DNA from 4 places in the Streptomyces sp. NPDC091376 genome. Region 1 is predicted to be linked to each of the others. Evidence: riboswitches for the same ligand, from Rfam matches in the RefSeq annotation. Region 1 holds a riboswitch; each other region holds the start of a gene.
The links. Region 1 has a riboswitch for cyclic di-AMP ahead of ACIQMR_RS28315 (M23 family metallopeptidase). Riboswitches for the same ligand answer to the same signal wherever they lie in the genome.
Positions count from the first base shown of each region.

Region 1 (6,914 bases):
CCGTCGACCAGCGCCACGTTGTTGATGCCGAAGGACTCCTCCATCGGCGTCAGCTTGTAGAGCTGCTCAAGCACGGCCTCGGGGATGAAGCCGTTCTTGATCTCGATGACCAGGCGCAGACCGTGCGCACGGTCGGTGAGGTCCTTGACGTCGGCGATGCCCTGGAGCTTCTTCTGGCCGACCAGGTCCTTGATCTTCGCGATCACCTTCTCCGGGCCGACGGTGAAGGGCAGTTCGGTGACGACGAGGCCCTTGCGGCGGGCCGTCACGTCCTCCACCGTCACCGTCGCGCGGATCTTGAACGTGCCGCGGCCCGTCTCGTAGGCGTCCTTGATCCCGGCCAGACCGACGATCCGGCCGCCGGTCGGCAGATCGGGACCGGGAACGAAGCGCATCAGCGTCTCGAGATCGGCACCCGGGTGCTTGATCAGATGGCGGGCGGCGGCGACGACCTCGCCCAGATTGTGCGGCGGCATGTTGGTCGCCATGCCGACGGCGATCCCCGAGGCGCCGTTGACGAGCAGATTCGGGAAGGCCGCGGGCAGCGCGACGGGCTCCCGCTCCTGACCGTCGTAGTTCGGCGAGAAATCGACCGTGTCCTCGTCGATGGACTCGGTCATCAGGCTCGTCGCGTCGGCCATCCGGCACTCGGTGTAACGCATCGCGGCCGGAGGGTCGTCATTGCCGAGCGAACCGAAGTTGCCATGGCCGTCGACCAGCGGCAGCCGCATGGAGAAGGGCTGGGCCATGCGCACCAGCGCGTCGTAGATCGACGCGTCGCCGTGCGGGTGGAGCTTGCCCATGACCTCGCCGACGACCCGGGCGCACTTCACATAGCCGCGGTCGGGGCGCAGCCCCATCTCGTTCATCTGATACACGATCCGGCGGTGCACCGGCTTCATGCCGTCCCGGGCGTCCGGCAGGGCCCGGGAGTAGATCACCGAGTACGCGTACTCGAGGAAGGAGCCCTGCATTTCGTCCACGACGTCGATGTCGAGGATCTTCTCCTCGAAGTCGTCGGGCGGCGGCGTCTTCGTGCTGCGGCGGGCCATCGCTGCTGCGGCTCCTTCACCAACATGAACCATGAACGGGATCTGACGCCGACCATTGTGGACCGTCCCACTGACAGGACCGACCGCGACCCGGAACAGCGGGGTGGAACCGCCGGGAACCTCGCCGGGTCCCCGCACGCTTTGCATACAGTGGCAGGACATCCTGCAACGCGATCGAAGGGACCACATGCCCATGGGTCACACGGCCACAGCCCAGGCCGGCTCCGGCGGCCTGACAGCGACCGAGCACCGGCTGGCCAACGGCCTCCGTGTGGTGCTGTCCGAGGACCACCTGACCCCGGTCGCCGCGGTCTGCCTCTGGTACGACGTCGGCTCACGCCACGAGGTCAAGGGCCGTACCGGCCTGGCTCACCTTTTCGAGCACCTCATGTTCCAGGGCTCCGCGCAGGTACCGGGCAACGGCCATTTCGAGCTGGTGCAGGGCGCGGGCGGCTCGCTCAACGGCACCACCAGTTTCGAGCGCACGAACTACTTCGAGACCATGCCCGCGCACCAGCTGGAGCTCGCGCTCTGGCTGGAGGCCGACCGCATGGGCTCGCTGCTGACCGCGCTGGACGACGAGTCCATGGAGAACCAGCGGGACGTCGTCAAGAACGAGCGCCGCCAGCGCTACGACAACGTTCCCTACGGCACGGCCTTCGAGAAGCTGACCGCCCTCGCCTACCCGGAGGGCCATCCCTACCACCACACCCCGATCGGCTCGATGTCCGATCTGGACGCGGCGACCCTTCAGGACGCGCGGAACTTCTTCCGCACGTACTACGCGCCGAACAACGCGGTGCTGTCGGTCGTCGGCGACATCGACCCGCAGCAGACCCTCGCCTGGATCGAGAAGTACTTCGGGTCCATCCCCACGCACGACGGCAAGCAGCCCCCGCGCGACGGGTCCCTGCCCGACGTGATCGGGGAGCAGCTGCGCGAGGTCGTGGAGGAGGAGGTCCCGGCCCGCGCGCTGATGGCCGCCTACCGGCTGCCCCACGACGGCAGCCGCGAATGCGACGCGGCCGACCTGGCGCTGACCGTCCTCGGCGGCGGCGAGTCGTCCCGGCTGCACAACCGTCTGGTGCGTCACGACCGTACGGCCGTCGCCGCGGGCTTCGGACTGCTGCGCCTGGCCGGCGCGCCCTCGCTCGGCTGGCTGGACGTGAAGACGTCCGCCGGCGTCGAGGTGCCGGACATCGAGGCCGCCGTCGACGACGAGCTGGCCCGGTTCGCCGCCGAGGGCCCCACGGCCGAGGAGATGGAGCGCGCGCAGGCCCAGCTGGAGCGCGAATGGCTGGACCGGCTCGGCACGGTCGCGGGCCGCGCCGACGAACTGTGCCGGTACGCCGTGCTGTTCGGCGACCCCCAGCTGGCGCTCAGCGCCGTCCGGCGGGTGCTCGACATCACCGCCGAGGAGGTGCAGGCCGTCGCCCAGGCCCGGCTGCGCCCGGACAACAGGGCGGTGCTGGTCTATGAGCCCGTCGCGGCCGAGGACGCCGAGGACAACGACGACGCAGAGGGGGCGGACCAGTGACCGACGCTGCCGTGACCATGGACTTCCATCCGCAGCCGCAGGCCGGCGAGGCCAAGCCGTGGGCCTTCCCCGCCCCCGAGCGTGGAACGCTCGACAACGGGCTGACCGTGCTGCGCTGCCACCGCCCCGGCCAGCAGGTCGTGGCCGTCGAGATCTTCCTCGACGCCCCGCTGGACGCCGAGCCCGAGGGCCTGGACGGCGTCGCCACGATCATGGCGCGGGCGCTGTCCGAGGGCACCGACAAGCACACGGCGGAGGAGTTCGCGGCCGAGCTGGAGCGCTGCGGCGCCACGCTCGACGCGCACGCCGACCACCCGGGCGTCCGCATCTCCCTGGAGGTGCCGGTCTCCCGGCTCACGAAGGCCCTCGGGCTGCTCGCCGAGGCGCTGCGGGCCCCGCTGTTCGCCGACAGCGAGGTCGAGCGGCTCGTACGGAACCGGCTGGACGAGATTCCGCACGAGACGGCCAATCCGGCCCGCCGCGCGGCCAAGGAGCTCTCCAGGCAGCTGTTTCCCGCCTCCTCCCGGATGTCCCGGCCCCGCCAGGGCTCGGAGGAGACCGTGGAGCGCATCGACTCCGGCGCCGTACGGGCCTTCTACGAGGCGCACGTCCGGCCCGCCACGGCCACCACCGTGATCGTCGGCGACCTCGCGGGTGTCGATGTGGACGCCGTGCTGGCCGACACGCTCGGCGGCTGGACCGGTGACACGGCCGAGAGCCGTCCGATGCCGCCGATCACCGCCGACGACAGGGGCCGGGTCGTCATCGTCGACCGCCCCGGCGCGGTCCAGACGCAGCTGCTGATCGGCCGGATCGGCCCCGACCGGCACGACCGGGTCTGGGCGGCCCAGGTCCTCGGCACGTACTGCCTCGGCGGCACGCTCACCTCCCGCCTGGACCGCGTCCTGCGCGAGGAGAAGGGCTACACGTACGGTGTGCGGGCCTTCGGGCAGGTGCTGCGCTCCGCCGCGCCCTCGTCCCCGGGCGGGGCCACCGGTGCGTCGATGCTCGCGATCAGCGGCTCGGTCGACACCCCGAACACCGGCCCCGCGCTCGACGACCTCTGGAAGGTGCTGCGCACCCTCGCCGCGGAGGGGCTGACCGACGCGGAGCGCGATGTGGCCGTGCAGAACCTGGTGGGTGTGGCCCCGCTGAAGTACGAGACGGCGGCGTCCGTGGCGGGCACGCTGGCCGACCAGGTCGAGCAGCACCTCCCGGACGACTTCCAGGCCCAGATGTACGCGCGGCTGGCCGAGACCGGCACGGTCGAGGCGACCGCCGCGGCCGTCAACGCCTTCCCGGTGGACCGGCTCGTCACCGTCCTCGTCGGGGACGCCGCCCTGATCGAGGAGCCCGTCCGGGCCCTCGGCATCGGTGAAGTGACCGTTGTCACTGGCTGATTGACCGTTCCGGACGCCGACCGGACGTCCACCGGAGCCCCGTCCGGCGTCCGGCCGGTCGCCCGGCAGGACATCCCCCGGACCCCGGGCGGACCGCAGAAGGCCCCGTTGGCCCCGCCAACGGGGCCTTCCCGTATGTCCGTTTTATTGGGGAGGCGATGTGTCTGCCCTGTGGCGTGCACTACAAATGCCGGTGTCTGTTTGGTGATTGCGCGAAGATCGGCTTAGCGTCTTCTGCGCTGTCCGCCAGTCGTACGCGCCGCACCCGCGGCATCGGACAGCCATCGCCGAGTCCCCGTCGGGCGTGAGCCTGGGGAGCCGGGGACCCACATGTCCCCCTGGGGTGAATCGGACGCCTTCGCACCCGTGCGGAGGGGCCCGTAGGAGACCTTCCTGCTCCGAACCCGTCAGCTAACCCGGTAGGCGAGAAGGAAGGAAAGGATCAGCCACTACATGGCGTTCACCCGTGCCACCGGGAAGCATCGTGGTCCGAGCCGCCTGTCGCGCAGGAGCGCGGGCGTCGCGTCCGTCGCCGCCATCGCGACCACCGGCGTCATCGGCACCCTCGCCTCCCCGGCGCTCGCCGCCGAGGCGGACATCCGCCCCGCGGAGGACACCGGCCTGACCCAGGCCATCGTCGCCAGTGACTCGCTCGCCGACCAGATCGGCGCCCAGGCCGACGCCCAGCAGCAGGAGGCCGCCCTGGCCGCCGAGCAGGCGCGGGCCGAGGCCGAGGCCAAGCGCAAGGCGGAGGTCCGCGTCAAGGAGGCCCGTGAGGCCCGTGAGCGCGCCGCCCGCGAGGCCGAGCGCAAGCGCCTGCTGACCTACACGCTCCCGGTCGCCGGCTCCTACGTCAGCACCAGCTACCACGCCGGCGGCGGACAGTGGTCCTCCGGCAGCCACACCGGGATCGACTTCCACGCCGCCTCCGGCACCAAGGTCGTCGCCGTCGGCATGGGCACGGTCGTCGAGGCCGGCTGGGGCGGCGCGTACGGCAACAACGTCGTCATCCGGATGCACGACGGCACGTACACCCAGTACGGTCACCTCTCCTCGATCGGCGTCTCGGTCGGGCAGAGCGTCACCCCGGGTCAGCAGATCGGCCGCTCCGGGTCGACCGGCAACTCGTCCGGCCCGCACCTTCACTTCGAGGCGAGGACCGGCGCCGACTACGGCTCGGACATCGACCCGATCGCCTATCTGCGTGCGCACGGCGTCGCGGTCTGACCCTCCCGCTTCCGTCAAGGCCCCGGTTCGGTTCCTCCCGAGCCGGGGTCTTCGGCGTATTCCGGCCAAAAGATATCCGCGGATTCCTCGGGGCCTTCGGAAAATCGCGCCACCTGGAATAGAGTCGCCGAACAGGCGTCGCTCGACTGGGTTTCGCGGCGATTAAAGCGGAGGTTCGGTATGCGCATTCCTGCCCGCTCGGTGTGCACGGCGATCCGCGACGACATCGTCTCCGGCGCCTTCGAGCGCGGCAGCCGGCTCACCGAGGAGCAGTTGGCGCGCCGCTACGGCGTCTCGCGCGTCCCGGTCCGCGAGGCACTGCGCACCCTGGAGTCGGAGGGCTTCGTCGTCACTCGCCGGCACGCCGGCGCGTGTGTCGCCGAGCCCACCGAGCAGGAGGCCGCCGATCTGCTGGAGATCAGGCTGCTGCTGGAGCCGCTCGGCGCCGCGCGGGCCGCCCAGCGGCGCTCGGAGGCCCATCTCAAGGTGCTGCGCGGCCTGGTCAGACTCGGCCAGGACCGGGCGCGGCGGGGGCAGGGCGACGATCTGCGCTCGCTCGGCGCATGGTTCCACGAGACACTCGCGCAGGCCTGCGGAAGCCCGGGGCTCACCGCCCTGCTCACGCAGCTCCGGCACAAGATCGCCTGGATGTACGCGGTCGAGCCGCCCGCCCGGCCGGTGGAGGCCTGGGCCGAGCACGGCGCGATCGTCGACGCGGTGGCGCGCGGCGACGCGGAGCGGGCGCGGGCCCTCACCGCCCTGCACGCCGAACGGACGACCGGTGCGCACCGGCTGCGGATTCCCGCCGGTGTGAGGTCCTCGCAACATTCCGTAAACACGGCGGGCGGCCGCCTTTAACAACGACGCCGTATACGAAGAGCGAGAGGAATTCCAGGGGCCGGTTTCGTGCTGCCCCCGAAAAGGGGCGCCTAGGCACGCGTACAAACAGCGGAGCCGCGGCACCCGGAATTTCGGGTGCCGCGGCTCCGTCGTGAATTCAGTGGGCTCAGACGGTCTCGGGAAGTTCCTCGAGACCCTCGGCCACGAGCTTCGCCAGACGGTCGAGGGCGGCGTCCGCACCATCGGCGTCCGAAGCGAGCACGATCTCCTCGCCACCCTGGGCGCCCAGGCCGAGCACCGCGAGCATGGAGGCGGCGTTGACCGGGGTGCCGTCGGCCTTGGCGATCGTCACGGGAACGCCGGAGGCCGTGGCGGCACGAACGAAGATGGACGCGGGGCGGGCGTGCAGGCCCTCGGCCCAGCCGACATTGACGCGGCGCTCAGCCATGGTGGTGCCCTTCAAGTCTTAGCGGTTGTCTAGACCAGTCTCTCATGTGTCGCGGAGTGCGCTCCTACCGGCCTCCGGCCCGGGCGCGGGCGTCGATCGGCCCTCTCAGCCTGCCCCCGCCGACCGGGCTCCGCTACCGGTGTCCGAGCCGTACTCTTGCCCCATGCAGACCCCGTCGGATCACGCGTACCCCGACCACTGGGAAGCCGACGTGGTGCTGCGTGACGGTGGCACCGCGCGCATCAGGCCCATCACCACCGAGGACGCCGAGCGGCTCGTCAGCTTCTACGAGCAGGTGTCGGACGAATCCAAGTACTACCGCTTCTTCGCGCCGTACCCGCGGCTCTCCGCCAAGGACGTGCACCGGTTCACGCACCACGACTACGTGGACCGGGTGGGGCTGGCGGTGA
Region 1 is NZ_JBIVUF010000015.1:104,041-110,954, reverse strand. It holds gene ACIQMR_RS28330 (DNA topoisomerase (ATP-hydrolyzing) subunit A) at 1-1,052, opposite strand, end outside; gene ACIQMR_RS28325 (M16 family metallopeptidase) at 1,246-2,589, shown strand; gene ACIQMR_RS28320 (M16 family metallopeptidase) at 2,607-3,989, shown strand; cyclic di-AMP (ydaO/yuaA leader) riboswitch at 4,265-4,430, shown strand; gene ACIQMR_RS28315 (M23 family metallopeptidase) at 4,443-5,216, shown strand; gene ACIQMR_RS28310 (GntR family transcriptional regulator) at 5,397-6,074, shown strand; gene ACIQMR_RS28305 (HPr family phosphocarrier protein) at 6,223-6,504, opposite strand; gene ACIQMR_RS28300 (GNAT family N-acetyltransferase) at 6,668-6,914, shown strand, end outside.

Region 2 (6,914 bases), on a different contig from region 1:
TCACTGCGGAGGGGCTGGCGTACTCCGACGCCCTGGGCCCCGCGTTGTTCTCCCCCGCCGTACGGGCCGCGATGGCCGCGTACGAGGCGAAGTGAGGCGCACATGGACCTGACCGTGCTGTACCGGGGGCCGCTGGCCTCCTGCGACTACGACTGCCCCTACTGCCCGTTCGCCAAGCGCCGTGACAGCCGGGAGCAGCTGCGGGCCGACCGTGACGCGCTGGAGCGGTTCGCGGGCTGGGCGGCGGCGCGGCAGGCGGAGGACCGGCTGTCGGTGCTCTTCACGCCCTGGGGCGAGGGCCTGGTGCGCTCCTGGTACCGGCGCACGCTGGCCGAGCTGTCCCGGCTGCCGCACATCCGCCGCGTCGCCGTCCAGACGAACCTGAGCTGCCGTACGGACTGGCTGGCGGAAGCCGATCCGGAGACCCTGGCGCTGTGGTGCACGTACCACCCGGGTCAGACGCCCTACGACCGCTTCCTCGGCAAGTGCCGTGAACTGTCGGCGCGCGGCATCAGGTTCAGTGTCGGGATCGTCGGCTTCGAGGAGCATCTTGAGGCCGCCCGCCGGCTGCGGGCCGATCTCCCGGGGCACGTCTATCTGTGGGTCAACGCGGCGGAGGGGCGTGACTACACGGACGAGGAGGCCGCCCGCTGGACGGCGCTCGACCCGCTCTTCCCGTACAGCCGCCATCCGCACCGCTCGGCCGGTCTGCCGTGCCGTACGGGCGAGTCGGTGATCTCGGTCGACGGTGACGGGACGGTGCGGCGCTGCCACTTCGTCCCGGCCGAGCTGGGCAATCTCTACGACGGCTCGTACCGGGCGGCGCTGCGGCCGCGCGCCTGCCCGCTCGCGGTGTGCGACTGTCACATCGGCTATGTCCATCTGGAGTCGCTGCCGCTATACGACGTGTTCGCGGGCGGGGTCCTGGAGAGGATCCCCGCCTCCGTGTAAGAGACGTGCCCGGAGAGATGGAACTCAGAGCGGAAGCAGGTCCGGGCGCTTGGGCTCCACATGGTCACCGGACGATTCGCCCCGCAGCCGACGGCCGATCCATGGCACGAGGTACTCGCGCGCCCACTGGATGTCGTCGCGGCGGACTTCGAGCGTGCCGCGCGGCGGCAGCGGCGGCCACGGCTGGTCCGGGTCTGCGGGCACGTCCAGGCCGAGCACCTGGGCGGCGCGCAGTGCCACACGCGTGTGGCCCTCGGCCGAGAGGTGCAGCCGGTCGTCGTCCCAGGCACGTCTGTCCTGGACGGACTTGAGCGACCAGAGGTCGAGGACGGGGCAGTCGTAGCGGTCGGCGATGGCGCGGACGTGCGCGGTGTACGTGGCGATCTTGCCGCGCAGATGGCGCAGGACGGGCACGTCGCGGGTGTCGAACCCCGTCGTCACCATGACGGTGCCGACGGAGGCGGCGAGTTCGGCGACCGCCCGTTCGAAGCGCTCCGCGACGTCGTCCGGGTCGCTGCCCGGCCGGATGATGTCGTTGCCGCCCGCGCAGAACGTCACCAGATCGGGGGCGAGTTCCTTCGCTCGCGGGACCTGTTCCTCGACGATCTGGTCCAGGAGCCTGCCGCGTACGGCGAGATTGGCGTAGCGGAAGGTGTGTTCCGGCACGCGGTCGTCCAGCAGGACCGCGAGGCGGTCCGCCCATCCGACGAACTGTCCGCCGGGTCCCGCGTCTCCGACCCCCTCGGTGAAACTGTCACCGATCGCCGCGTACGACCCGAATGAGCCCTTTGTTCTTGATCGCGAATCGTCTGCCACGTCGAGTCATCTTTCCTGGTGAGAAGTGACCTACGCCACCGTAGGGAGGGGTTGACGGGGCGTGATATAGACCACCAGGTCAGTTTTCGGCAAAGCGGGAATAGGCGGGGACCCGTAAAGACGCGGGCGTCCGCCGGCCCCTGCGCGGGGCCGGCGGACGGAGTTGCGCGGCGTCGGGTTCGGGACGCCGCGTCAGGTTCGGGACGCGCGTCAGATCGAGACACCGTGCTGGCGCAGGTAGGCCAGCGGGTCGATGTCCGAGCCGTAGCTCGGGCTCGTGCGGATCTCGAAGTGAAGGTGCGGACCGGAGGAGTTGCCGGTGGAGCCGGACAGCCCGATCTGCTGGCCGCCGGTGACACCGTCACCGGACGCGACGGACAGCTGGGAGAGATGGGCGTACTGCGAGTACGTTCCGTCGCCGTGCTTGATGACGACCTCGTTGCCGTACGCACCGCTCCAGCCGGCCGAGACGACGGTGCCCGGGCCGACCGACTTCACGGACGTACCCGTGGAGGCGACGAAGTCGACACCGGTGTGGTAGCCGCTGGACCACATGGAACCGGCGGTCTTGTACGCGGTGCCGATGCCACTGGTGACCGGGGCGAAGAAGCCCGAGGGCGCGGGGGCCTGGGCAGCGGCCGGAGCGGCCGCGGCACCGGCGGCGCGGTCGGCGGTGCGGGAGGCACGCTCGACGGAAGCGGCCGGCTTCTCGGCCTTCACGACCTTCTCCGCCTTCACGGCCTTCTCGGCCTTGGCGGCGGCCTTGTCGGCAGGCGCCTTCTTGGCGGGGGCCGCGGCCTTCCGCTCGGGCTTCGGCTGGACCTTCGCCTCACCCTGGGCCTTCGCCTTGCCGCCGAGGACGAGCTTCAGACCCGGGTGGATCAGCGAGGGGTCCGTACCGACGGCGGCGCGATTGTCGGCGTACAGCTTCTTCCAGCCGCCGCTGACGTTGTGCTCATCGGCGATCTTGGAGAGGTAGTCACCGGCCACGACCGTGTACGGCTTCGGCGCCTTGGGAGCCTGCGGCGCCTGCGGGGTGACGGCCTTGTGAGCGACCGAGGCGACCTGCTCGGGAATCGCGACGGGCGCGGACTTCTCGGCGGCGTGCGCACCGGCGGCGCCCATGAGCGGGAGCGCGATGGCGGCCCCGCCCGTTCCCGCGGCGACGAATCCGCGCGTGAACGGGCTGGTCCTCGGACGACGATGCTTACCCTTACCGGGCATGGCCAATTCCTCTCCGCCGCCTGCGAGGTGAGCTGTCGGGTTCGGGCTGGAGCTGCCCGGCCGCGCGACTCGCGCGACTTCACCCCAAGCCGTCCGGGGCTCCGGACGGCGTACTACCTGGGTCCCCCGCTCCTGCCACACGTGGGTGGGTGCGATATTCCGGACGGCGGCAGGATTGGGCGTTCCGACCGGATTGCGGTGACCGTAAGCGAGCCGGGTCGAAGTGAACAAGCCGTCTATTCCCCCCGGGAATCCCCCTACCGGATATCAGCGCACATTTCCCGGTCACGCTGCGTGGATTACGGATCTTCGATTCCCCCGGGAACAAGGGAGTTCGACCGCGGTGCACCACCACAGAACGTCACGGATATGATCCCGCTCACGGACGGATCCCCATCCCCTATTCAACCGGGGCGCGTTATACAAAAACACCCAATCCGGACACATCGCCCATTAGCGACAGAATGCAGCCAATGGCGCGCCCGGCCACGAAAAGGTGGCCCCTTTCCGTATGTGGAACCAATTCCGAACAACAGGTGAATTCGGCAATTCGACCGACGCTCCCCGGAACTCGCCACGGCACAGGCCGAGTTGTCCTCGAACCCGGTCGAGGACCTCCGCCCGGCGTCCCGTCAGGCCCGCTGTCCCGTCAGACCCGGCGCCCCCGTCAGACCCGGCGGGGCAGGCGGAGGACCATCGCGTCGAGGTCACCGCTGAGGCCGGTGGAGAAGCCGTGATGGAGGAGGACGGCGCCACGGTGGAGGCTGCCGGTGTCCAGGCACACGTACTCCGCCGGCCAGGCACCGTACTCTGCCGACGGGTCGAGTCCGCGCAGCGGGAGCCGCGGCGGACGCTCGCCGTGGCACTGGGCCTGCAGCCAGGCCAGTACGACGGCCTCGTCCCCGCGCGGATACGGCACCGCGCTCAGCCCGCCCTCCGGCGGCCGCAGCCGGTACAGCTCGCCGTGCTGGACGACCGGTCTGATCTTCTTGTAGAGCTCCACCCAGTCACGCGCCTCGGTCAGCGCGTCCTCGCTCCATGCGGTGAGGTCGCCGCCGATGCCGAGCACCCCGGCCATGGCGCTCACGAACCGGAAGCGCGCGGGCCGGACGAACCGGGGGCCGCCCTCGACGGGATACTCCTCGTGCCCGTCGAGCGGCGACTCGAGGGCCAGGAGGGAGGAAGCGGGTCCGCCGCGAGCGCCTCGGCGTCGGCCGGGCCGATCCGCGGTCCCCAGTGCAGATGCAGCAGCTCGTCCCGGTCGGTGAGGAGCAGCGCATAGCTGCTCGTCATCCCGGACAGAACCCAGATGCGACCGTCACCAACCGCCTCGATCACCCAGACCCCTCAAATTCGCACACGTCCGCACATCATCGGGCGCAATTCATCAGCGGGGCAACGGCCTTGCGGCCATGGGCCGAGATACTTGCCTGAGGAATCGATGTCGTAGGGTCAGCAGCGCGCCCCTTTGTCGGCGAGCAGCGCCGACCGCAGACACGGAGGAGCCCCCGTGACGCAGCAGCTGCCCCAGACCCCGCCGACCGAGCCCGAGCTGTCCGGGGTTCGCAACTTCCGGGACGTGGGCGGACTGCCGACCGTCGACGGGCACCGGACGCGCTACGGACGGCTCTTCCGCAGCGGCCATCTCGCGCACGCGACCGGCAGCGACGCCGCCTTCCTCGGCTCGCTCGGGCTCCACACGATCTTCGACTTCCGCAATGCGGCGGACCACAAGCTGGAGGGCCCGGACGTCGAGCTGCCCGGTGTGCGCAACGTGAACATCCCGCTGTCCGACCCGGCAGACGGCGCGGAGTTCTGGCGGATGGTCCGCGACGGTGATCTCGACCAGCTGAAGACGATCCTCGCCGACGGCAAGGCCGCCGGCCGGATGACCGCCTCCTACCGCACGATCATCAAGGAGCGCACCGCCGAGCACAGCCGGGTGCTGCACGCGCTGGCGCAGGACAGCGTGCCGGCGCTGATGCACTGTGCGGCGGGCAAGGACCGGGCGGGCCTGTCGATCGCGATCTCACTGCTGGCCGTGGGTGTCGAGCGGGAGGCGATCGAGGCCGACTACCTCAAGTCGAACGACCCGCACCGGCGCTACAAGGTGCGCCGCAGCGACACCTCACCGGCCGGGATGTCGCCGGAGGTGATGGAGCTGCTCAGCCCGCTGTTCGACGCCCGGGCCGAGTATCTGGCGGCGGCGTTCGCGACCATGGACGAGGTCTGGGGCGGCACGGAGCGCTACCTCTCCGAGGGACTGAAGCTCGCGCCCGAGACGCGTGAGCGGCTGCGTGAGCGGCTGCTCGACGGCTCGGTCTGAGCCTCGCCCGGTGACGGGCCGGGTCACTCGCCGCCCACGGTGAACAGCAGATAGAGGAAGGCCGCGAACAGGTGGCCCGCCACCAGGTAGGCGAAGAGGCGGACGACCAGTCCGACCGGGAACTTCGTCTCCTGGTTCGATGAGGTCTTCTTGGACATGACGCGTCTCCTCTAGGCGTGCGGGTGGGCATGCGGGTCGGGGCTCTGCAGCAGCGTGTGGACGAAGAGCAGCTCGGCGCCCTCATGGGTGACGGCGGCGATGCGGTGCGGGGTGAGCGAGTCGAAGTGGGCGCTGTCCCCCGGCTCCAGCTCGTGGACGGTGTCGCCGAGGCCGACCCGCAGCCGCCCTTCGAGCACGTGGAGCCACTCCTCGCCCGGATGGACCCGCACCAGATCGCCCTGGGCGCCGTACGGGACGTGCACCCGCAGGGCCTGCATGGCCCGCCCGCGGCCCCCGGCCTGCCGGTACGTCCAGCCGTCGGCCTCCGCCGGTCCCATCCGGCCGCCGCGGATGATCGCGTCACGCTCCGGCGCCTGCTCGCCGAGAAGCTCCGAGACCGTCGTACCGTAGGTACGGGCGAGAGTGAGGAGCATGGGCAGCGACGGCTGCCGGTTGCCCGTCTCCAGCCGGGAGAGATGGGCGGGCGAGAGGCCCGCCCGCTGGGCGGCAGCCTCCAGTGTGAGACCGCGACGGCGGCGCAGCGCGCGCAGCCGGGGTGCGACGTCCGGCAGGTCGTCCGCCGCCTCGCCGGCGGACGGGCCGGGAGACTGTCCTGAGGGATGGCTCATGACCCCATTGGGCCAGGAGTTTTCCTCCGAGGCAAACTTATTGCCCCGGAGGCAAAAGCGCGCGGGCTGTACGAGGCCCGCGCGCCCGGAGGATCAGCGGTCGGCCACGGCCTGCTTGACCAGGGTCTTGCCGAAGTCCCACATCAGCCCGCCGCCGCCGTGCGCGTCGTCCATCACGGCGGTGAAGGCCTCCACGAAACGGTCGACCTCCTGCTCACCGATGATCAGCGGCGGAATCAGCTTGATCACTTCCAGCCGGTCGCCCGAGACCTGGGTGAGGATACGGTGCCGCTGCAGCAGCGGGACCACCACCATCTGCGCGAAGAGTCCCTTGCGGGCGGCCTGCAGCATGGTCCAGCGGCTGCGCAGCTTCAGCGACGACGGCCTGCCGAACTCGATCCCGATCATCAGCCCCCGCCCGCGTACTTCGTGCAGCAGCTCGTAGCGGTCCACGAGCGCCGCGAGCCGTGTCCTCAGCAGGTCCCCGGTCACCCGCGCGTTCGCGACGATCTGCTCGTCCTCGATCACCGAGAGGACGGCGAGCCCGGCCGCCATCGCCTGGGCGTTGGAACCGAAGCTCGCCGAGTGCACCAGCACCCGGTCCATCGACGAGTAGACCTTCTTGAAGATCCACTCCTTGCCGAGGGTCGCGCCGACCGGAACATAGCCGCCCGAGAGCGCCTTGGCGACGCACACCAGGTCCGGTTCCACGCCGTCCTCGTGCTGGTACGCGTAGAAGTCACCGGTCCTGCCGAGACCGGTCTGCACCTCGTCGGCGATCAGCAGCGCCTTGTGCCGGTGCAGCAGAT
Region 2 is NZ_JBIVUF010000004.1:235,534-242,447, reverse strand. It holds gene ACIQMR_RS11170 (STM4012 family radical SAM protein) at 1-95, shown strand, start outside; gene ACIQMR_RS11165 (STM4011 family radical SAM protein) at 103-951, shown strand; gene ACIQMR_RS11160 (SGNH/GDSL hydrolase family protein) at 976-1,767, opposite strand; gene ACIQMR_RS11155 (peptidoglycan DD-metalloendopeptidase family protein) at 1,978-2,991, opposite strand; cyclic di-AMP (ydaO/yuaA leader) riboswitch at 2,996-3,149, opposite strand; partial or broken gene ACIQMR_RS11150 (GH36 C-terminal domain-containing protein) at 3,659-4,102, opposite strand; gene ACIQMR_RS11145 (hypothetical protein) at 4,075-4,284, opposite strand; gene ACIQMR_RS11140 (tyrosine-protein phosphatase) at 4,502-5,317, shown strand; gene ACIQMR_RS11135 (DUF6126 family protein) at 5,341-5,475, opposite strand; gene ACIQMR_RS11130 (helix-turn-helix domain-containing protein) at 5,488-6,105, opposite strand; gene ACIQMR_RS11125 (aspartate aminotransferase family protein) at 6,199-6,914, opposite strand, start outside.
Region 2: another riboswitch for cyclic di-AMP. It lies ahead of ACIQMR_RS11155 (peptidoglycan DD-metalloendopeptidase family protein); the one in region 1 lies ahead of ACIQMR_RS28315 (M23 family metallopeptidase).

Region 3 (6,914 bases), on a different contig from region 1:
CGGGGCCGGCCGCCAGCGAGTGGCCGACCAGGACGTGCAGGCACTTCACCCGGTCAGGCATCCCGCCGGCGCTCGGGAAGCCCTTCAGCTCCTCGATCGCGTCACGGCGCGCGATGTAGTCCTCGTGCGCCTCCCGGTACGCCGCCGACAGCTCGGGGTCGGCCGCCAGGCGCTCGGTCATCTCCTTCATGACGCCGTTCGCCTCCAGCGTGCCGATGGCCGAGGCCGCACGCGGGCACGTCAGGTAGTACAGCGTCGGGAACGGCGTACCGTCCTCAAGCCGCGGCGCCGTCTCCACCACGTCCGGATTGCCGCACGGGCAGCGGTGGGCGATCGCGCGCAGACCGCGCGGCGGGCGGCCGAGCTGCTCCTGGAACGCGGCGATGTCCGCCGCGGTGGGCGGGGTGTGCTCGGTGGTCGGCGGGGGCGTTTGCATGGATGTGTCTGTCTCTTCGTTCGATCTGTGGCTTGGCCGGGGCTGGGCTAGCGTGGCGCGTCGGCCCGGTCGACACCGTCCCAGACGTTCGAGTACCAGGGCCTGCTGACCCCGTCCTCGTCCGTCCTGGGCTTCTGGCCGGCCCGCGGATCGACCACGATGTAGCCGGTCTCGCCCGGCCTGACCATGTGCAGGTGCTCGCGGGCCAGCCGCATGACGTACGCGTCGTCCCGGAGACGGGCCCTCTCGTCACGCAGCCGTTCCACACGCTCGCGGGCCGCGGCCGCGAGCCGCTCCTGCTCGGCGATCTCGTTCTGCTGCGACACGTACTGCCGCATCGGATACGCGAGCGCGACGATCATCGAGCAGAGGACGAGCGCGAGGAAGGCCGCCCGGCCGGTGAGCCGCGAGCGCCGGGCCTGGCGACGGGTCTGCGAGCGGTAGACGCGGGCGGCGGTCTGCTCGCCGAGCAGCCGCAGCCTGGTCGCGGTGGAGAACCGGTCCCGGGCCATGTGTGCGCCTCCCCATTACGTGCGTACGTCCCCGCACACGGTACGGGACCGCGTGCGGGGACGTACGTATCTACCGGTCTGCGGGCTCAGCCCTTGAAACGCGGGAACGCGCTGCGGCCGGCGTACTCCGCCGCGTCGTCGAGGATCTCCTCGATGCGCAGCAGCTGGTTGTACTTGGCGACGCGCTCGGAGCGGGCCGGGGCGCCGGTCTTGATCTGGCCGCAGTTGGTGGCGACGGCCAGGTCGGCGATGGTGACGTCCTCGGTCTCGCCGGAGCGGTGGGACATCATGCACTTGAAGCCGCTGCGCTGGGCCAGCTCGACGGCGTCCAGGGTCTCGGTCAGCGAACCGATCTGGTTGACCTTGACCAGGAGCGCGTTGGCGGCGCCGTCCTCGATGCCGCGGGCGAGGCGCTCCGGGTTGGTGACGAACAGGTCGTCGCCGACCAGCTGCACCTTGGAGCCGAGCTTGTCGGTGATGACCTTCCAGCCGGCCCAGTCGTCCTCGAACAGCGGGTCCTCGATGGAGACCAGCGGGTAGGCGGCGACGAGCTCCTCGTAGTACTCGGTCATCTCCGCGGCCGAGCGGGACTTGCCCTCGAACTCGTAGGAGCCGTCCTTGTAGAACTCGGAGGCGGCGACGTCGAGCGCGAGCGCGATGTCCCTGCCGGGCGCGTAGCCGGCCTGCTTGATGGCCTCGAGGATGAGGTCGAGGGCCTCGCGGTTGGAGCCGAGGTTCGGGGCGAAGCCGCCCTCGTCGCCGAGGCCGGTCGACAGGCCCTTCTCCTTCAGCACCTTCTTCAGGGTGTGGTAGACCTCGGTGCCCCAGCGCAGGGCCTCGGAGAAGGACTCCGCGCCGACGGGCGCGATCATGAACTCCTGGATGTCCACGTTGGAGTCGGCGTGCGAGCCGCCGTTCAGGATGTTCATCATCGGAACGGGCAGCAGGTGCGCGTTCGGGCCGCCGAGGTAGCGGAACAGCGGGAGGTCGGAGGCCTCGGACGCGGCGTGCGCGACGGCGAGGGAGACACCGAGGATGGCGTTGGCGCCGAGGGAGGACTTGTCCGGGGTGGCGTCCAGGTCGAACATCGCCTGGTCGATCAGGCGCTGCTCGGTGGCGTCGTACCCGACGAGCTCCGGGCCGATCTGCTCGATGACGGCGAGGACGGCCTTCTCGACACCCTTGCCCATGTAGCGGTTCTGGTCACCGTCGCGGAGCTCGAGGGCCTCGAACGCACCGGTGGACGCACCGGACGGAACGGCAGCACGGCCGGTGCTGCCGTCGTCGAGGCCGACCTCGACCTCGACCGTGGGGTTGCCTCGGGAGTCCAGGATTTCCCGGGCTACGACGACGTCGATGGACGGCACGAGCATCTCCTTCTGGGATGTGACGCTGAATGTGACGCATGCGGAGCAGGGTCAGTGCAGGGTCTCTTTGGCCTTGCGACAAGAGCCTAACCGCCCCACGCGCATCGGCCTGCCGCTGCCCGCCCCGTGGGACGAAAAAGGGGAACAAACAGACAGAAACCCCGGCCCGGCGCGTACGGGGGATGGCGCGCCGGGCCGGGGAGCCGGGGGGACGGGGGTGCGGACCCGTCAGCTCAGGTGGAGCTTCTGGCCGGGGTGAATGACGTTCGCGTCCTCGACGATGTCCTTGTTCAGCTCGAACAGCTTCTGCCAGCCGCCCTTGGCCTTCTCGGCCTCGGCGATCTTGCTGAGGGTGTCGCCGGCCTTGACCGTGTACTCGCCGTCGCCCTTCTTGACCGGGGCGGCGGGGCGCTCGGAGCGGGTGGTCGGGACCTCGGCGCGCTTCGGGGCGGGGGCCTTGGCCTTGGGCTCGGCGGCCTTCGGGGCGGCCGGGGCGGCACCGTTGTACGCGGCGTCGGACAGGCCCACGCCACAGTGCGGCCAGGCACCCTTGCCCTGGCCGTCGAGGACCTTCTCGGCTATCTCGATCTGCTGGGCCTTCGAGGCCTGGGCGGCGGTCTGGGCGTAGGCGGTGCCGCCGTACGCGGCCCAGGTGGAGGCCGAGAACTGCAGGCCGCCGTAGTAGCCGTTGCCGGTGTTGATCGACCAGTTGCCGCCGGACTCGCACTGGGCGACGGCGTCCCACTCGGAGGCGGTGGCGGCGGACGCCGTACCGGAGGCCATCAGCGGGGCGGCGATGGCCGCACCGGTGACACCGGCGAGCGTGGCGATACGAGTGGCCTTGGACGGGCGACGGTGCTTGCCCTTGCCGGAAAGCAGCATGGAACTTCTCCTCACCGACGCCTGCGAGGTGAGCTGTCGGGTTCGGGCCATGTGAGTTGCCCGGCCGCGCGAGGTTCGCGCGGCTCCACCCCAAGCCGGTTCCGCCCCAAAGGGCGGGCCCGGCACTTACCTTGGGTCCCCCGCTCCTGCCTTCGGCGCTTGCGCGACGACTGTTCCCGGCGGCCGCCGGCAGGATTCGGCGTGCGGTCGTCGGGGCCCGCATTGGCGAGCGGTTCAGACCGTAAACGCACTTCTCCCCGATGTTCAAAGTCGAACATCGGGGAGAAACCACACCTATTTGACGCGGAGGGATGTCCGTTTTCGCAGGTGAGAGGCGTGATGACCGGAGTTGGCCGACGAGACGCGCCAGTTGACACGAAGAGACTCATGTCTCACTTGCGCAGAACCGGACATAAGCGCCCGAACTACTCCTTCAACTGCCCCTGCCCCAGGCCCAGATCGAGGCTCTGGCCAGGCAGGATGAGATCGGCGTCGGAGCCGACGACTTCCTGGTTCGCCTCGTAGAGCGCGGGCCAGCCGCCGGGCACCTCGTTCACGTCGGCGATCGACCACAGGTTGTCGCCGGGACGGACGGTGTACTCATCTCCCGCGGCGGCGCCGTCTCGTGCCGATGCGTCATCTCGTGAGGCATGACGACCGGAATTACGGTCATTGCCCGAATTGCCCGTCTCGTCCTCATCGGCGGCGCCACCGCGATGCTTTCCGGAGCCCGTGTCCGCGGCTGCGTCCTCGCCGCCCGAGGCGTCCGCACTCTTGCCGGAGCCGGCCGGGGTGGAAGGCCCGTCCGAAGCGTCCGCGGGCTTCTCGGCCGTCGGCGAACCGTTCGAGGCGCCGGAACCGGACGGGGCGGGGGCGTCGGTGTCCGGCGCGGGCGTCGTGCCCGCCCCGTCACCGAAGGAGGGGCTCTTCGTGCCACCGTTCTGCGGCGTGGCGGAGGCGTCCCCGCCGGCCGGCTCGGTGCCGCCCCCCAGGAGGCCGGTGACGAGACCGGTGATCTCCCCGCAGCTCGGCCAGGCGGAGTCACCCTGGGCGGACAGCACCGCCTCGGCCACCGTGATCTGCTGGGCGCGGCTGGCGAGGTCGGCGCGCGGCGCGTAGGCCGTCCCGCCGTACGCCTCCCAGGTCTCCTGGGACATCTGCAGGCCGCCGTAGTAACCGTTGCCGAGGTCGGCGCTCCACACGCCGCCGCTCTCGCAGTCCGCGACGCGGTCCCAGGTGGCGGAGTCCGCGGCGGAGGCGGCGCCTGCGCCGAGCAGTGGGATGGCGATGGCCGATCCGGTCACCCCTGCCGCGACGATGAGAGCGGGGGCCTGACGAGGTCGGCGGTGTCGGCCGTTCCCGGAGCGCATGCGGTGTGCCTTCCGTGTGACAACAGAAAACCCACGGGTCCCACGAGTCTGTTGATTCGGCAAGGACCCCGAGTCGGGGTGAACGTAGCCCCACTCGAACGTCAGTCACAAGTCGGTGCAGCGGAGATCACGTGAAAGTCACAATCCTGACGACTCGTCAGCTCTTGATGGCGGTGAACTCAACGGGCAGAGTGCGCAATCCACGCATGATGAGCCCCCCACGCCACCGCAAATCGGAAGGATCCACCGCAAGCCGCAAGTCGGGCAACCTGGTGAGCAGGGTCGCGAGCGCGGTCTGCCCTTCGAGCCGCGCGAGCGGCGCGCCCAGGCAGTAGTGGATGCCGTGCCCGTACCCGAGGTGCTGGTTGTCCCGGCGGGCCAGGTCGAGGGTGTCGGGGTCCGGGAAGCGCTCGGGGTCGCGGTCGGCGGCGGCGAGCACGACGAGGACCGGATCGCCGGCGCCGATGTCCTGCCCGCCGAGCGTGAGCGGCTCGGTCGCGAACCGCCACGTGGCGAGCTCCACGGGCCCGTCGTAGCGCAGCAGCTCCTCGACCCCGGTTTCGAGCAGCCCGGTGTCGCCCGCGGCCAGGGACGACTGGAGACGGGCGCGCTGGTCCGGATCGCGCAGCAGGGCGTAGGTGCCGTTGCCGATCAGGTTGACGGTGGTCTCGAAGCCGGCGAAGAGGAGGATGAAGGCCATCGCGGCGGCCTCGTTCTCCGTGAGGTGCTCGCCGTGGTCGCTCGCCCGGATGAGCCCGGAAATCAGGTCGTCACCGGGGTCCTCCCGCTTACGGTGGATCAGCTCGGCGAGATAGCCGCGCATCTTCTTCACCGACCGCGCCACCCCGCCGCGCGGACCGCCCCCGTGACGGATCATCATCCCGGCCCAGTCACGGAAGTCGTCCTGGTCCTCGGCGGGGACGCCGAGCATGTCGCAGATGGCGTAGATGGGGAGCGGGAACGCGAACTCATGGATGAGGTCCGCGCTGCCCCGCTCGGCGAAGCCGTCGATGAGACGGTCCGTCAATTCCTGTACGCGCGGCGCGAACTCGGCCACGCGGCGTGGCGTGAACGCCTTGGAGACGAGCCGGCGCAGCCGGGTGTGGTCGGGCGGATCGATGTTCAGCAGATGCGTCATCAGCTCCGCCTTGCGCTCGCCCGGGATGCCCGTCTTCCCCTTCGCGTGCGCGGGCTCGTCGTGATGCGCGGGATTCTTGCTGAGCCGCTGGTCCGCCAGCGCCTGCCGCGCGTCCGCGTACCGGGTCACCAGCCAGGCCTCGACCCCACTGGGGAGCCGGGTCCTGTGCACGGGCGCGTGCTCGCGGAGCCAGGCGTAGGCGGGGTACGGGTCGGTGGCGAACTCCCAGGTGAAGAGCTCGGGGGCGCCGGGGACGCCGGACGGCTGGTCGTGCATGGGTCGACGGTATCCCGCGCGGAGCGGGTCACCTGTTCGGCGGACCTCCCGGCGTTCCGCCCGGGTAGGCCGACCGTACGCGCCAGACTCAGTCGCATGAGAGCGCTGACCGGCCGCGAGGAGCAGTACGCATTCCCGGTCCCGCCCCCCGGTGGGTGGACGGCGGACGACCTCGACCGGATCAAGGGTCTCCCTCCGCACACCGAGCTGATCGACGGAGGACTGTTCTTCGCGAGTCCGCAGACCTTCTTCCACATGGCCGCACTGCGGCTGCTGGAGAACGCATTGGTGCAGCAGGCACCGGACGACCTCTATGTCGTCCGCGAGATGACCACCAAACTGGGCGTACGCGACCGGCCGGAGCCCGACCTCATGGTGGTTCCGTGGAGCGCCCGCACGGGACCGGAGCAGACCTGGTACGCCCCAGCCGACATCCTGCTCGCCGTCGAGATCGTGTCGGACGAATCCGTGCAGCGAGACCGCGAGCTCAAGCCCCGCAAGTACGCGGCGGCCGGAATCCGGCACTTCTGGCGGGTGGAGAAGAGCGACGGTCTGCCTGTGGTGTACGTCTACGAGATCGACCCGGCCACGAACACCTACGCCGTCACCGGCATCCATCACAACCGGCTCAAGGTCGACGTCCCGTACCCGATCGAGATCGACCTCACCGCTGTGGACCGCAGGCGGGGAACCCGGGACTGACGGGCCCGCTCGTCAGGCGCCGGTCGCCGCCGTCTCCGCCGCGCGGATCGCGTCCCGGTAGGCGCGGGCCGCCGCGCGCAGCGCGGTCTCCGGGTCGTGGCCCTCGGCCTCGGCCCGGACGGCCATGGTGAGCAGTTCGTAGCCGATGCCGTCACCGCTCGGCAGCGGGACATCGAGGGCGGCGTTGCGCACGCGGGAGGCGAGCTTCGCGGCCAGGGCGAGGCCCGGCTG
Region 3 is NZ_JBIVUF010000009.1:110,054-116,967, forward strand. It holds gene ACIQMR_RS20850 (DUF501 domain-containing protein) at 1-436, opposite strand, end outside; gene ACIQMR_RS20855 (septum formation initiator family protein) at 484-948, opposite strand; gene eno (phosphopyruvate hydratase) at 1,035-2,321, opposite strand; gene ACIQMR_RS20865 (transglycosylase family protein) at 2,544-3,197, opposite strand; cyclic di-AMP (ydaO/yuaA leader) riboswitch at 3,201-3,365, opposite strand; gene ACIQMR_RS20870 (transglycosylase family protein) at 3,623-4,567, opposite strand; gene ACIQMR_RS20875 (cytochrome P450) at 4,725-5,981, opposite strand; gene ACIQMR_RS20880 (Uma2 family endonuclease) at 6,078-6,683, shown strand; gene ACIQMR_RS20885 (nucleoside triphosphate pyrophosphohydrolase) at 6,696-6,914, opposite strand, start outside.
Region 3: another riboswitch for cyclic di-AMP. It lies ahead of ACIQMR_RS20865 (transglycosylase family protein); the one in region 1 lies ahead of ACIQMR_RS28315 (M23 family metallopeptidase).

Region 4 (6,914 bases), on a different contig from region 1:
TCCGCCGCCGACGGAGCCGCGTCCGGGTCGGGAATGGCGTAATTGGCGGGCGGGATGTCCCAGTCCGGGTTGTACCGCACCGTGAACGGGCCGATCCGCCGGTGGTGCGGCGAGCTCCGTGCCCGTGTGCGCGTGGAGTTCTGGATGGCCCGGTCCATGTGCTGATCGGTCGTGTCCATGGGGCCGGGATGCTACGCGACCCGGGTCGCCCCCGCATACGGCATCTGGTCGATCGGCGCGATGCGCACCGGTGCACCCGCCCGCGGGGCGTGGATCATCCGGCCGCCGCCGATGTAGAGGCCCACATGGGAGACGCCGGAGTAGAAGAAGACCAGGTCCCCGGGGGCGAGTTGGGACCGGGGCACCCTTCGGCCCGCGTTGATCTGGGTGTACGTGGTGCGGGGGAGGGAGACGCCCGCGGAGCGCCACGCGGCCTGCGTCAGACCCGAGCAGTCGAACGCGGACGGCCCGGTCGCGCCCCATACGTACGGCTTCCCCAGCGCCCCGTACGCGTAGGCGACGGCCTGTGCGGCCCGGGCGTTGGGGGCGGCGGCCGGGGCCGGCGTACCGGGGGCGGTGCGGGCGGTGTCGCGGTCCGCGCGGCCCGGCGGCGTACCGTCCTGGGCCGTGTACGCGGCGCGCTGATCGGCGGTGAGCCGTGCCAGCAGCGCCTCGGCCGCGGCGAGCTTCTTCCGTATCGTCGAACGGTGGCGGGCCAGTTCGGCCCGCCGCTCCTCCAGTTCGGCCAGCCGCTGGCCCGCCTCCCTGCGCACCTGGGAGATCTCCCGCATCTGCCGTTGTACGCCGGCGATCGCCGCGGCCTGCCGTTCCCCGACGCGCTCGGTCAGCTCAGCGCCCGCCAGATACCGCACGGGGTCGGAGGCGAGCGCGAGCTGCACGGCAGGATCGAGGCCGCGCGACCGGTACTGCGCGGTGGCGAAGGAACCGAGGGCGTTGCGCGAGGCGTTGAGGCGCTGGGTGCGCCGCGCCGCCTCGTCGCGGAGCGCGTTGGCCGCCGTCCGCGCCGCGTCGGCCTTCTCCTTGGCCCCGTTGTACTTCTCGGTCGCGGCCTCCGCCTCCTCGTAGAGCCGGTCCGCCTTGGCCTTCACCTCGTCCGGGGTGAGCAGGGGCTCGGCGTGCCCGGAGCCCTCGAAGGCGGTGGCGGCCGTCGCGCCGGCGAGCGCGAGGGTGGCGGAGAAGCGGGCGGCTGAGCCGGGAAGCGTGCGCTGCCTCGGTTTGCGGTGCGCTGCCACGAGGGCCAGTCCTTCCGTCGGAGTCCGCCGGTGCGGGTACCGGCGGCGGACCGCACAGGGGGAGCGGTCCACCGCCGGGTCTTTCGGCGGGGGCGACCGACTGCCGCCCGGGTACGGGACGGTGGATGGGAGCCGGTCACCTGGTGGAGGACGCTAGACCGCCGGGTTACGGCGAAGTGGCGCCATGACCGTTATTGGCGCCAGAAGGACCGCCGGGGTTCGCTTTGGGACCGTACGGCTAGGCTCCGGTGCCATGGACGTACTCATCAATGTCTTCGTCGCCCTGCACATCATCGGTATCGCGTCGCTGCTCGGCGGCTTTCTGACCCAGATGAAGGCCATGGGCGAGGGGACGGCGCGCTTCACTCCCGCGATGCTGCACGGCGCGCTGACCATGCTGGTGACGGGCGTGGCGCTGGTGGGACTCAACCAGGCGGACGACCAGCCGGTGAACAACCTCAAGATCGGTATCAAGCTGGCCGTGCTCGTCGTCATCCTCGCGCTCGTCTACGTGAAGCGGGACGAGGAGAAGGTGGACAAGGGCATGTTCGCGGCAGTGGGCGGTCTGACACTGGCGAACATCTTCATCGCGACGCTGTGGACGTGAGCGCGAGGCCGTGAACATGAGGCCGTGAACATGAGGCCGAGGTCGTGGACATGAGCCTGTGACATGAGGCCGAGTACGTGAGGCTGAGTACGTGAGGTTGCGGCCGTGATGCGGCGAGGGGTCCGGGGACTGCCCCGGACCCCTCGCCGCGTCTGTGTCTCCCGGCTACGCGGGGCGGACGCTCCCGTAGATCGGCATGTAGTAGATCGACTCCTCGCGGACGTTCGCTCCCGGCTTCGGGGCGTGGATCATCTTGCCGTCGCCGATGTAGATGCCGACGTGGCTGATGTCGTCGTAGAAGAAGACCAGGTCCCCGGGGAGCAGGTCCGCCGTCGCCACGCTCTGTCCGGCCTTCACCTGGTCCCAGGTGGTGCGGGGCAGGTCGACGCCCGCGGCCTTCCAGGCGGCCTGGGTGAGCCCGGAGCAGTCGAAGGAGCTCGGGCCGGTCGCGCCCCAGACGTACGGCTTGCCGATCTGGGCGCGGGCGAAGGACAGGACCTTCTCGGCCTTGGCGGCGTACGTGCCGCCGGCGGTGCCGGTGCCGGACCCCGTGTCCGTACCCGTACCCGTACCCGTGCCGGAGCCCGCCTGCTCCTGCTGTTCGCGCTCCTGGCGCTGCCGCTCGGCCTCGGCCTCCGCTTCCGCCTTGGCCCTCGCCTCGGCCTTGCGGCGGGCCTCCTCCTCGCGCTTGCGCTCCAGCTCCGCGAGCCGCGCCTTCTCCTCGGCGGTCAGCTGCGACAGCAGTTCACGCGCCTCGGCGAGCTTCGTCTGGACGGTCTGCTTGCTGGTGCGCAGCGACTGCTGCGAGGCCGTCAGCGACTCCAGGCTCTTGGTGGCCTGCGCCCGTTGCTTCGCCGCCGCGGCCTGTTCGGCCTCGAACTCGGTGATGGTGCTGCGCTGCTGCTCGGTCAGCCGGTCCATGAGCTGTGACTGCTCGAAGTAGGCCTGCGGGCTGTCGGCGAAGAGCAGCGCGGCGGTCGGGGTGACCGCGCCGGTGCGGTACTGCGCGGCCGCGTAGCTGCCGAGGGCGCGGCGGGACTCGTTGAGGGAGTCCGTGCGCTTGGCGACGTCGTCGAGGACACGGTCCACCGTGCGGCGCTGCTTCTCAGTGGCTTCCTTGGCCCTGTTGTACTCCTGGGTCGCGGAACCCGCCTGCCGGTAGAGGTCGTCGACCTTCTTCTGGACCTCGTCGATGCTGGGCCGCGGGTCGGCTGTCGCGCTCTGTGCCGAGAGGAGCGAGACGCTCGCTATGGCGGCCGTCGTCAACCCGACGGCGGGGGAGTTGGTGCGGGTACGGCTGCGCGGCTTGCGGTGCGACGCCAAGGCCGGCATCTCCTTCCGTGGACCGCCTACCGGGTTAGCTGTCGGGTTCGGACGGAACGGAAGGCTGTCCTACGGGCCGTGGGAAACGCGGCCCGATTCACCCCAGTTGTGCACAAATGGTGGGTCCCCGGTTCCGAACTCCCGCGAGGGAATGACGGATTCGGCGTGGCGACCCGGTTGGCGTGGTTCGCCGATGGGGGTACGGGCTGCCTGGGCGAGCACGCTAGCCAAAGTGTGGTGCTGCTGTGAAGGCGGATGTTCGATATGCCCGATACATTTTCGTGACCTTAGCGCTGTGTGCTCCGATGTGACCGTGTGTGTTCGTGGCGAGTGTGGTGAAGGCGGCGGCGGGCTGTCAGTGGAGCGGCCTAGACTCGTAAAGCGATGAGCAGCCTCTTTGACGACAGCTTCCTGGCGGACCTCCAGCGCACCTCGGCCTCGGAGGGCCCCCCGCCCCCCGAGCACGACGAGCACGCGCCCCACGAGGAGGTCCCGCACGACCTCTTCGAGGGCACGTTCGACGTGCCTCCGTCCGGGGGCGCGTACTACAGAGACGGCGCCCCGCGCCCCGTCGTGGACCCGGCCGCGCTGCTCGAAGGGCTGAACGAGCAGCAGCGCGCCGCCGTCGTGCACACGGGCTCGCCGCTGCTCATCGTGGCCGGCGCGGGCTCCGGCAAGACCCGAGTGCTGACCCACCGGATCGCCCATCTGCTGGCGACCCGCAATGTCCACCCCGGCCAGATCCTGGCGATCACGTTCACGAACAAGGCCGCGGGCGAGATGAAGGAGCGCGTCGAGCATCTCGTCGGCCCGCGCGCCAACGCCATGTGGGTCTCCACCTTCCACAGCGCTTGCGTGCGCATCCTGCGCCGCGAGAGCAAGAAGCTCGGCTTCACCTCGTCGTTCTCGATCTACGACGCCGCCGACTCCAAGCGGCTCATGGCCCTGGTCTGCCGTGATCTCGACCTGGACCCGAAGAAGTTTCCGCCGAAGTCCTTCAACGCCAAGGTCTCGAACCTGAAGAACGAGCTGATCGACGAGGAGACCTTCGCCGACCAGGCAGCCGACGGGTTTGAGAAGTCGCTCGCGGAGGCCTACCGGATGTACCAGTCGCGGCTGCGCGAGGCCAACGCGCTGGACTTCGACGACATCATCATGACCACGGTCCATCTGCTCCAGGCGTTCCCGGACGTCGCCGAGCACTACCGGCGTCGCTTCCGCCACGTCCTGGTCGACGAGTACCAGGACACCAACCACGCCCAGTACACGCTGGTGCGCGAGCTGGTGGGGGAGGGGTATGAGGACCTGGCCCCGGCCGAGCTGTGCGTCGTCGGCGACGCCGACCAGTCGATCTACGCATTCCGTGGTGCCACGATCCGCAACATCCTCCAGTTCGAGGAGGACTACCCGGACGCGACCACGATCCTGCTCGAGCAGAACTACCGCTCGACCCAGACCATCCTCTCCGCCGCCAACGCCGTCATCGAGCGCAACGAGAGCCGTCGCCCCAAGAACCTGTGGACGAATGCCGGTGCCGGAGCGCAGATCGCCGGCTATGTCGCGGACACCGAGCACGACGAGGCGCAGTTCGTCGCCGACGAGATCGACCGGCTGACGGACGCGGGCGAGGCCAAGGCAGGCGATGTCGCCGTCTTCTACCGGACGAACGCCCAGTCCCGTGTCTTCGAAGAGATCTTCATCCGCGTCGGCCTGCCCTACAAGGTCGTCGGCGGTGTGCGCTTCTACGAGCGCAAGGAGGTCCGGGACGTCCTGGCGTATCTGCGGGTCCTCGCCAACCCCGAGGACAACGTCCCGCTGCGCCGCATCCTCAACGTCCCGAAGCGCGGCATCGGCGATCGCGCGGAGGCGATGATCGACGCGCTGGCGCTGAGGGAGAAGATCACGTTCCCGCAGGCGCTGCGCCGCGTGGACGAGGCGTACGGCATGGCGGCCCGTTCGGCCAACGCCGTGAAGCGCTTCAACACGCTGATGGAGGAGCTGCGCACGATCGTCGAATCGGGTGCGGGCCCCGCCGTCGTGCTGGAAGCCGTGCTGGAGCGGACCGGTTATCTGGCCGAGCTGCAGGCGTCGACCGACCCGCAGGACGAGACGCGCATCGAGAACCTGCAGGAGCTCGCGGCGGTGGCCCTCGAGTTCGAGCAGGAGCGCGGGACGGAGGAAGGCACGGGCACGCTCGCCGAGTTCCTGGAGCAGGTCGCCCTCGTCGCCGACTCCGACCAGATCCCCGACGAGGACGAGGAGGGGACGGGCGTCATCACGCTGATGACGCTGCACACGGCCAAGGGCCTGGAGTTCCCCGTGGTGTTCCTCACCGGCATGGAGGACGGCGTCTTCCCGCACATGCGGGCGCTCGGTCAGACCAAGGAGCTGGAGGAGGAGCGTCGGCTGGCGTATGTGGGAATCACCCGCGCCCGCGAGCGGCTCTATCTGACACGGTCCTCGATGCGGAGCGCCTGGGGCCAGCCGGCGTACAACCCGCCGTCGCGGTTCCTGGAGGAGATCCCGGACGCGCACATGCAGTGGAAGCGGACGGGCCCGATGGCTGCGCCCGCAGGACCGACGTCCGGCATCACTTCCTCGCTGTCGTCGTCCCGCGCACGCTCCGGGCCCTCGGGCTTCGCGACGCGGCGCGCGACGGACAAGCCGGTGATCGCGCTGGCGGTCGGCGACCGGGTCACGCACGACCAGTTCGGGCTGGGGACCGTCATGGCGGTGACGGGCACGGGCGGGGACGCCCAGGCGACGATCGACTTCGGGGACGAGAAGCCGAAGCGGCTGCTGCTGCGGTACGCGCCGGTGGAGAAGCTCTGAGACCGTGAAGCCCCGAAGTCCTCAGGGTGAGGCGCTCGGCCGTCCTGGGCCGGGCGCCGGATGACGGGCGCCGGACGACGGCAGGTGAGCGGACGGCAGGCGAGCGGACGGCAGACAAGGTCCTGCCCGGGCGGCTGATCCGTGTGCCGCAGGACTACGCGGGGTTGAGCCCGTGGCTGCGCAGCCACGACAGCGGGTCGATCGCCGACCCGCCACCCGGCCGGACCTCGAAGTGCAGGTGCGGACCGGTGGAGTTGCCCGAGTTGCCCGAGTACGCGATGGTCTCGCCGGCCTTGACCGTACCCGAACGGATCTTGGTGCTGCTCAGGTGGCAGTACCAGGTCTCCGTCCCGTCCGCGGCGGTGACGATGGCCATGTTGCCGTACGCGCTGTTCCACTGGGTGCGTACGGTGCCGTCGGTCGCGGCCAGCACCGGCGTTCCGTAGGAGACCGGGAAGTCGATGCCGGTGTGCATGGACATCCAGTTGACGCCGGCCTGGCCGTAGTACGCGCTGAGCCCGTGCTGGGCCACCGGCAGGGCGAACTTGGGGCGCAACGCCTCGCGGCGTGCGGCCTCTTCCTCGCGCTTCTTGCGCTCGGCCGCCTGGCGCGCCTTGAGGTCGATGCGTTCCTGGGTGCGGCTGGCGCGGTCGCCGAAGTCGCGGGCGTCGGCGCTGAGCGCGGCGAGCTGGGTGTCGAGCTTGCTGTTCGCGGCGACGGGCTTCACGGACGCCGGATCGGCGGCGGTGACCGCGGTGTTGTCGTCCTTCGTGTCCTCGCTGCCGGTCAGTCCGCTGACCGAGGCCGCCGCCACACCGGCAACGCCCATCACACAGACGGAAGGCACCGCGACGGTCAGGAGTGCGGAACGCTTGGCGGGAGTGCGACGGCGGCCGCCG
Region 4 is NZ_JBIVUF010000029.1:19,643-26,556, forward strand. It holds gene ACIQMR_RS35615 (GNAT family N-acetyltransferase) at 1-179, opposite strand, end outside; gene ACIQMR_RS35620 (NlpC/P60 family protein) at 192-1,253, opposite strand; gene ACIQMR_RS35625 (hypothetical protein) at 1,507-1,860, shown strand; gene ACIQMR_RS35630 (NlpC/P60 family protein) at 2,026-3,192, opposite strand; cyclic di-AMP (ydaO/yuaA leader) riboswitch at 3,191-3,359, opposite strand; gene pcrA (DNA helicase PcrA) at 3,568-6,015, shown strand; gene ACIQMR_RS35640 (M23 family metallopeptidase) at 6,170-6,914, opposite strand, start outside.
Region 4: another riboswitch for cyclic di-AMP. It lies ahead of ACIQMR_RS35630 (NlpC/P60 family protein); the one in region 1 lies ahead of ACIQMR_RS28315 (M23 family metallopeptidase).